Thermoclostridium stercorarium subsp. stercorarium DSM 8532: one gene and its partner. The protein of the gene in region 1 interacts with the protein of each later gene in a pairwise test. Links are inferred from orthologs where the notes say so. Each region holds a gene or a part of one and is shown on either strand. Other genes may lie near its edges.

Region 1 (3,854 bases):
TGTATTTGTCAATTTTTCTGTATACAAGCGAGACAAGCTTAAACACAGGATAAGAAAGTACTGCGTTGTATAAACATTCGGGAAGTATAAGCTTCGTAACAACAAACAGAAAATCTTCGTATCCTTTCAGGAAAAAAGTAATCAAATAGTATAACGTTTCTATCGCGAGAGTTGAAGTAAATGCGAAAAAAACCGGAATTAAAGGGTTTTCTTTGTATAATTTCGGATTTATCCGGGCTATAATAAAATTCGCCAGAAAAAAGCCCAAACCATACCATCCCACTGCCCTGCCGACAAGAATATCCATTCCGAGTCCTAACGCCAGTCCGGTAAATGCCGACTCCAAATCATTTCTCAGAAGGGCAACCGATACCGCTACAATCAAAAGCAGGTTGGGTCTTATTCCGTGTATCTCTATATACCCGAGAACTGTGCTCTGCAGAAGACACGCAACATATATTAAAGAAGTCACAATAAGGATTTTTTTAGTCATCGCCGTTCCCCTGTTCTGCCCCTACTTTTATGACAACAACCTCTTCAAGCCTTCTGAAATCCACAGCCGGTTTTACAATTGCATAATAATCAAACTGCCCTTCATTTTTGACAATCTGAACAATTTCGCCGATAATGATTCCCTTTGGGTAAATGCTGCTTAAGCCTGACGTTTCCACCGTATCGCCTACAGCCACTTCCACATCGGGAGGTATGTAGTCCAAACGGCACAATCCCTGTGTCCTGAGCTGAGAGTCACCTCTTAATATTACAAGATCCCTTGATTTGGAAAGCCTTGCAGAAACAGAACTTTCAGTATCAATAATTGAAACAACCTTTGATGTAAACAAATCCACTTTTGCCACACGGCCTACAAGGCCGTTGGCATTTATAACCGGATCGTTGACACTTATGCCGTCCCTGCTTCCCCTGTCTATGGTAAAGGTTTCAAAAAGGTTTCCTGAATCTTTCGCAATTATATTGCAACCCACAATCTCCTGCGTAAACTGTTCTTTAAAATCCAAAAGCTTTCTTAAATTTTCATTCTCTTTCTGAAGTCTGTAAACATTTTCCAGTTCCTGTTCCATCTGCTGCAGTTTCTTCTTCAGTTCCTTGTTTTCCTCTCTTGCCGTACGGACCTCGCGAAAAAAGTTTATCGAATCCTTTACCCAGTTTGATACGCCCACTATTCCTTTCTGCAGGGGACTTAACGGTACGGTAAGGACATTCCTCACAACGTTCATCCGGCTGTTTTCTCCTGCAGTCAGCGCTGCAAGGACAAATATCAGCACTACCACCGCCGATATAATAAAAATTTTATTGCTGAAAATTCTTCTCAAAAGCTGACCCCTTCCTGAAAATTATCATAAGAACCAACGGGGCTTTCCCCTGCGCTTTCTACCTGCCCTTGTTTGTGGATATTAACACGCTCCTCAAAACGTCAATCTCTTCAAGAACTTTTCCGGCTCCCAGAGCCACGCAGTCAAGAGGATATTCGGCTATTTTTACCGGTATTCCCGTTTCCCTGTGAATAAGCTGATCCAAGCCTTTCAATAATGCGCCGCCGCCAGTAAGCATTATTCCCTGCTCCATTATGTCAGCAGCCAGCTCAGGAGGTGTCTTTTCCAATGTATATTTAATTGCGTCAACAATTGAATTTATGGGTTCTGCAAGGGCTTCTCTGATTTCCTCGGATTTTATCTCTATTTCCCGCGGAAGACCTGTTACCAGATCACGCCCTGAAATCCTGTATCTGATTTCTTCTTCCAGAGGATATGCCGAACCTACGTTTATTTTTATGTCCTCAGCCGTGCGCTCTCCTATCATTAAATTATATTCCTTTTTTACATAAAGAACAATAGCGTCATCCAGCTCATCCCCGCCAATTCTCAGCGATCTGCTGACCACAATGCCGCCCAGCGAAATAACCGCCACTTCGCTGGTTCCGCCGCCTATATCAACCACCATGCTTCCGGTGGGTTCATCCACAGGGAGATTGGCCCCAATAGCCGCCGCCATTGGTTCCTCAATAAGATATGCTTCTTTTGCTCCTGCATGGAGCGTGGCATCAATAACAGCCCTTTTTTCCACTTCTGTTACTCCAGAAGGCACGCATACAACAACCCTCGGCTTTACAAACAGACCGTTTCCGATAGCTTTGCGTATAAAATATTTCAGCATCCCCTGGGTTACCTGGAAATCAGCAATAACGCCGTCTTTCATCGGTCTTATAGCAGTTATGTTGCCGGGAGTGCGGCCGATCATGTTTTTGGCTTCAATCCCGACTGCAAGGACCTCACCGGTATGATTGTTTATCGCCACCACTGAAGGTTCCCTGATTACAATTCCTTTTGACTTTACATGTACCAGTGTGTTCGCCGTTCCCAAGTCTATACCTATATCTTTCGTAAACATAACATTCCGCTCCTTTTGCTCATTTGCAAAGTATAAAATTTTACCCGAGTACTGTTTTAATGCCAAATTGTGAAAGCATAACAGAAACTCTGTGCAACGGAAGGCCAACAACATTGTAGAAACAGCCTTCAATCCTCTCAACCATCAATGCCCCTATACCCTGTATACCATAGGCTCCTGCCTTGTCAAGCGGCTCACCCGTCCTGATATACTTCCATATTTCGTCTGGTGAAAGATCTCTCATTTTCACCTTTGTGATCTCAACACAGGTAAGTTTTTTATCCTCATCGCCGTCCAACACCGAAACTCCTGTCATTACCTCATGCCAGCGTCCCGAAAGCCTTGATAGCATTTCAAAGGCATGGTCTTCATCGGCGGGCTTCCCCAAAATCACCCCTTCATGAACCACTACAGTGTCGGCGGCCAGAACAACAAAAAAATTATGCCCGCGCGAACAAAAATATTCCTTAACTTTAAAAGCTTTCCTTTCGGCAACAGAACGGACATAATCTTCCGGTCCGACATTTTCCGTCATATTTTCATCAATATTTGAAGGATGAGTTTTAAAACTTACTCCTATCTGTTTAAGCAGCATTTCCCTCCTGGGTGACTGTGAAGCCAAAATAAGCTGTTTCATAAAAACCTTCTCTTTACAGTGTTTATAGTGTTAATTATTCTACAACATTATACACCAGTGCAGGGATTTATGGGAATATTTTTTTATTTACATACCGTAAAAAATATTTTATTATTATTGTTTGTAATTACCTGATTAACCATTCGTTTAACGGGGAAATATGATATATATTAAATATACGAAATCCTTAACAAAAATACTTTAAAAATTGTTCATAATTTAGTACTTCTCAATATATTATTTAAAAAGTATAATAATGTTAAGGATGACGTATTATTTAATACCAAAAATATAAGCAGAGGATACTTGATATGAGAATTGAAAAAATAAGTGAAAACAAAATACGCATCTTTGTCTCCTTTGACGACCTTGAGGAACGGGATATTGACCTGTCTTCGTTTAATTATAATTCTCCCGAAACCCAGGAACTGTTCTGGGATCTGATGGAGCAGGCGGAATTAGAATTGGGGTTTGAAACCAACGAATCCCAGTTATGCATTGAAGCAGTTACCGATGTGGATCAGGGTTTTATTATTACAATAACAAAAATTGATGACGACAGCGATTTTGAATCCATTCAAAAATTTATTAAAAACCGTTATAAAAAGAATGACATAAAATTTAAAAAGAAAACCGGAGGCGCAGGTTCAACGGTAATGATTTATAACGTGGAAAGCTTTGAGGATTTGTGCAACCTGTGCGCCAGACTAAAACCTGTTTATTCGGGAGAAAGCTCTGCATATCTGTGTGAAGGCTCTTACTACCTGGTACTTAAACGAATGGATGACAATGAATACAGAATAGAAAGCAT
Region 2 (3,692 bases), 2.5 Mb from region 1 along the record:
ATTCTTTCAGCGTCACTTAGATTCAGGTTCTCCTCCGTTTTTGTATTCCACGGCAGTTCAACAATCCAGTCAAGATATGTCCTGACAACCGCACTTTCGGCCGATGAAGGATGCATTTTCGACAGCCTGTCCACTTCCTTGAGAACTTTGCTTTCAATATCCTGAGGCAATCCCAATTGTTTTATCTTTTCACGGTATTCCTCAGCTTCTTCATCCTGCTGCTGGTTTCCTTCTCCCAGCTCGTTCTGTATTGCTTTCAGCTGTTCTCTCAAATAATACTCTCTCTGGCTTTTGTCAATTTGCTGACGAACCTTCTTGTTTATGTTCTTCTCAACCTCAAGTATCTCGATCTCATTAACAAGGATTTTCAGGAGTTTCTCCATTCGCTTCTTTGGAGAAAACTCATTCAGAATACTCTGCCTGTCCTCAAGTTTTATAACAAGATTGGCCGCGATTACATCCGAAAGCCGTGCATAATCATCTATAGTGGTCAGCGTAAATGTTATGTCCGGAGAAACACGGTTTGACAGTTTGGCATACTTTTCAAAATAGCTTACAACCTGCCTTATAAGCGCCTCGGTTTCCGAATCCTTAACCAGATGTTTCGGATTGGGATGTTCCCGCACCTTTACCTCATAATAAGGCTCATTCGAAGTATACTCAACAATCTTAGCCCTTTCCAGCCCTTCCACAAGCACACGTATGGTGTCACCGGGAAGCCTGAGAAGCTGCTTGACCTTTGAAATGGTTCCCACTGGATATATGTCTTCAGGTCCCGGATCATCCAGAGCGGGATCCTTCTGTGCCGAAAGAAAGATCTTCTGATCCTTAACCATAGCCTCTTCCAGGGCCTTAATCGACTTTGTCCTGCCAACGTCGAAATGAAGAATCATATGTGGAAAAACAACAATCCCTCTCAACGGCAGAAGCGGGATTGTTAATATTTTATCCTGTGCCATCGGTATCAAATCCTTTCAATATGTGCTCCATACTTACAATATGGGGTGATCCCTGTTGTTAGCGGGATTCTATAACCATCTGAAACAGACCAACAAAACCAGCTTCGGATAATATTGGATCCATCAAAGTATGGTTATGTACTTCAGTTATCGTAACAAACTATGTACTTGAATTTCCGGATACTTGTCAGGATTTGAACGCCGGTAACTTATTAATACTATAAGGCTATTATATTATAACGTCTTGATAAACCAATTTCAATGTATTATTCTGGACGGGCTAACAGGTTATAGATCACTGTCCTGCCTGGAGTACTGCCGGCAGTATTTTAAGGCATTTCGCATTAACTCATGGTATAAAAAAGGCCGTCTCCACACATTTGCCGGAGGCAGCCCGTTAATTTCCAGATTTCATGAACGCCTGAAAAACCTTAACCAAAACGCCATCCTGTCACAGGCATATAAAACAGAAGCCATTCGCCGCGTTCCGCCGGCGAACAGCTTCCATTCCTGCTGCTAATATATTCGTAAATTACTTAATTATGCCTGAAACACGTCCGGATGCTACCGTTCTTCCACCTTCGCGGATGGAGAATGTCTGACCTTTTTCCATAGCGATGGGTGTAATAAGCTCTACCGTCATGGTGACATTGTCACCAGGCATGCACATCTCTACACCCTCAGGAAGGGAGATGGTTCCGGTAACGTCCGTTGTTCTGAAGAAGAACTGAGGTCTGTAACCGTTGAAGAACGGAGTATGTCTTCCCCCTTCTTCCTTGGTCAATACGTAAACCTCAGCGGTAAAATTGGTATGCGGGGTAATCGTACCGGGTTTAGCCAAAACCTGGCCTCTTTCAATTTCGTTTCTCTGAATACCTCTTAACAGACAACCGATATTGTCACCGGCAAATGCCTGATCAAGAGTCTTTCTGAACATTTCAACACCGGTAACGGTGGTCTTTCTCTTTTCGGTTGACAAACCGACGATTTCAACTTCGTCGCCAACCTTCAGGGTTCCTCTTTCAACCCTACCGGTAGCAACTGTTCCACGACCGGTAATGGAGAATACGTCCTCAACGGACATCAGGAACGGCAGGTCGATCTGACGTTCAGGAGTCGGGATATAGCTATCAACTGCATCCATAAGATCCAGTATGGGCTTGTATGCAGGATGATTCGGATCATTTGAATCGCATTCCAGAGCCTGCAGAGCAGATCCACGAACAATGGGGATCTCGTCTCCGGGGAATCCGTACTGGCTGAGCAGTTCTCTTACTTCCATTTCAACAAGTTCAATTAATTCTTCATCGTCAACCTGATCGCATTTATTGAGGAAAACTACAATATAGTTAACGCCAACCTGGTGAGCAAGCAGAATATGTTCACGGGTCTGAGGCATCGGGCCGTCGGCTGCTGATACAACCAGAATAGCACCGTCCATCTGAGCCGCACCGGTGATCATGTTCTTAACATAGTCAGCGTGTCCGGGGCAGTCAACGTGAGCATAGTGGCGTTTCAATGTTTCATATTCAACGTGAGAGGTATTGATGGTAATTCCTCTTTCCTTTTCTTCCGGAGCGGAGTCAATCTGATCATAAGACTTTACTTCAACATTTCCGGTACCTGCTAATGCCAAAACCTTTGTTATTGCTGCAGTCAAAGTGGTTTTGCCATGGTCAACGTGACCGATAGTTCCTACGTTAACATGGGGTTTAGTTCTTTCGAACTTAGCTTTTGCCATCGAAATTCTCCTCCTTACACAGTTCGGTAACTGTTGATAATTATATTATTAATCAGTAAAAAATTCAACGTAATCTTTCAATGCTTATAGAATTATACTATAACATTTTAATTTTGTCTGTCAATATTTCGTCTATTTCCTTATTCCTTGGGTTTCCTCAACCCGGCTATTTGTTCCTGGATATTCCGTGGAACTTCAGCGTAATGATCAAACTGCATTGAATAAACCGCTCTTCCCTGGGATCTTGACCTCAGTACCGTAGCATAGCCAAACATTTCACTCAGCGGTACATAAGCTGTAATAACCTGCGCTCCGGAACGGGCCTCCATCCCTTCAATACGTCCGCGGCGTGAGTTCAAATCGCCAATGATGTCGCCCATGTATTCTTCAGGTGTTGTAACTTCCACTTTCATTATCGGCTCCAGCAGAACAGGATCGGCGTTCTTCATTGCCTCCTTGAAAGCCATTGAACCCGCAATCTTGAATGCCATTTCTGATGAGTCCACTTCATGGTATGAACCGTCAAACAGTTTAACTCTTACATTAATAACCGGATATCCTGCAACAACACCGGTGTTCATTGCGTCCCTTATACCGGCGTCTACAGCAGGAATATATTCCTTAGGAATTACTCCTCCTACAATGTTATTAATGAATTCATACCCGCCGCTTTCAAGAGGCTCAATTTCAATCCAGCAGTGACCGTACTGACCGCGACCGCCGGACTGACGAACAAACTTGCCTTCGGCCTTGGCCGACTTGCGTATGGTTTCCTTATAAGCAACCTGCGGTTTGCCTACATTGGCCTCAACTTTGAATTCACGCATAAGCCGGTCGACAATAATCTCCAGATGCAGTTCTCCCATTCCGGCGATAAGGGTCTGGCCGGTTTCAGGATCTGTGTAAACCCTGAAAGTAGGATCCTCTTCTGCCAGTTTCTGCAGAGCGATGGCCATTTTCTCCTGTCCTGCCTTTGTCTTAGGTTCTATAGC

Evidence for each region. Proteins that work in one complex are often made in the same cells at the same time.
Region 2: the proteins of CST_RS01540 (region 1) and tuf interact in binary tests that used the Bacillus subtilis proteins (3 or more experiments, as listed by UniProt). The link is inferred for Thermoclostridium stercorarium subsp. stercorarium DSM 8532 from one-to-one orthologs.

The regions. Positions count from the first base shown.
Region 1 is NC_020134.1:363,176-367,029, reverse strand. What follows is about bases 399-3,296. They hold CST_RS01540 (rod shape-determining protein), read right to left. Parts: upstream 2,407-3,296; coding sequence 1,390-2,406; downstream 399-1,389. Other genes in these bases: CST_RS01535 (Maf family protein), read right to left, coding at 2,447-3,043; mreC (rod shape-determining protein MreC), read right to left, coding at 486-1,331; mreD (rod shape-determining protein MreD), read right to left, coding at 399-493. Also shown: more of mreD, read right to left, coding at 1-398; CST_RS01530 (adaptor protein MecA), read left to right, coding at 3,355-3,854.
Region 2 is NC_020134.1:2,842,272-2,845,963, forward strand. The notes cover bases 597-3,574. They hold tuf (elongation factor Tu), read right to left. Parts: upstream 2,701-3,574; coding sequence 1,492-2,700; downstream 597-1,491. Other genes in these bases: lon (endopeptidase La), read right to left, coding at 597-959; fusA (elongation factor G), read right to left, coding at 2,841-3,574. Also shown: more of lon, read right to left, coding at 1-596; more of fusA, read right to left, coding at 3,575-3,692. UniProt on the Bacillus subtilis protein: GTP hydrolase that promotes the GTP-dependent binding of aminoacyl-tRNA to the A-site of ribosomes during protein biosynthesis.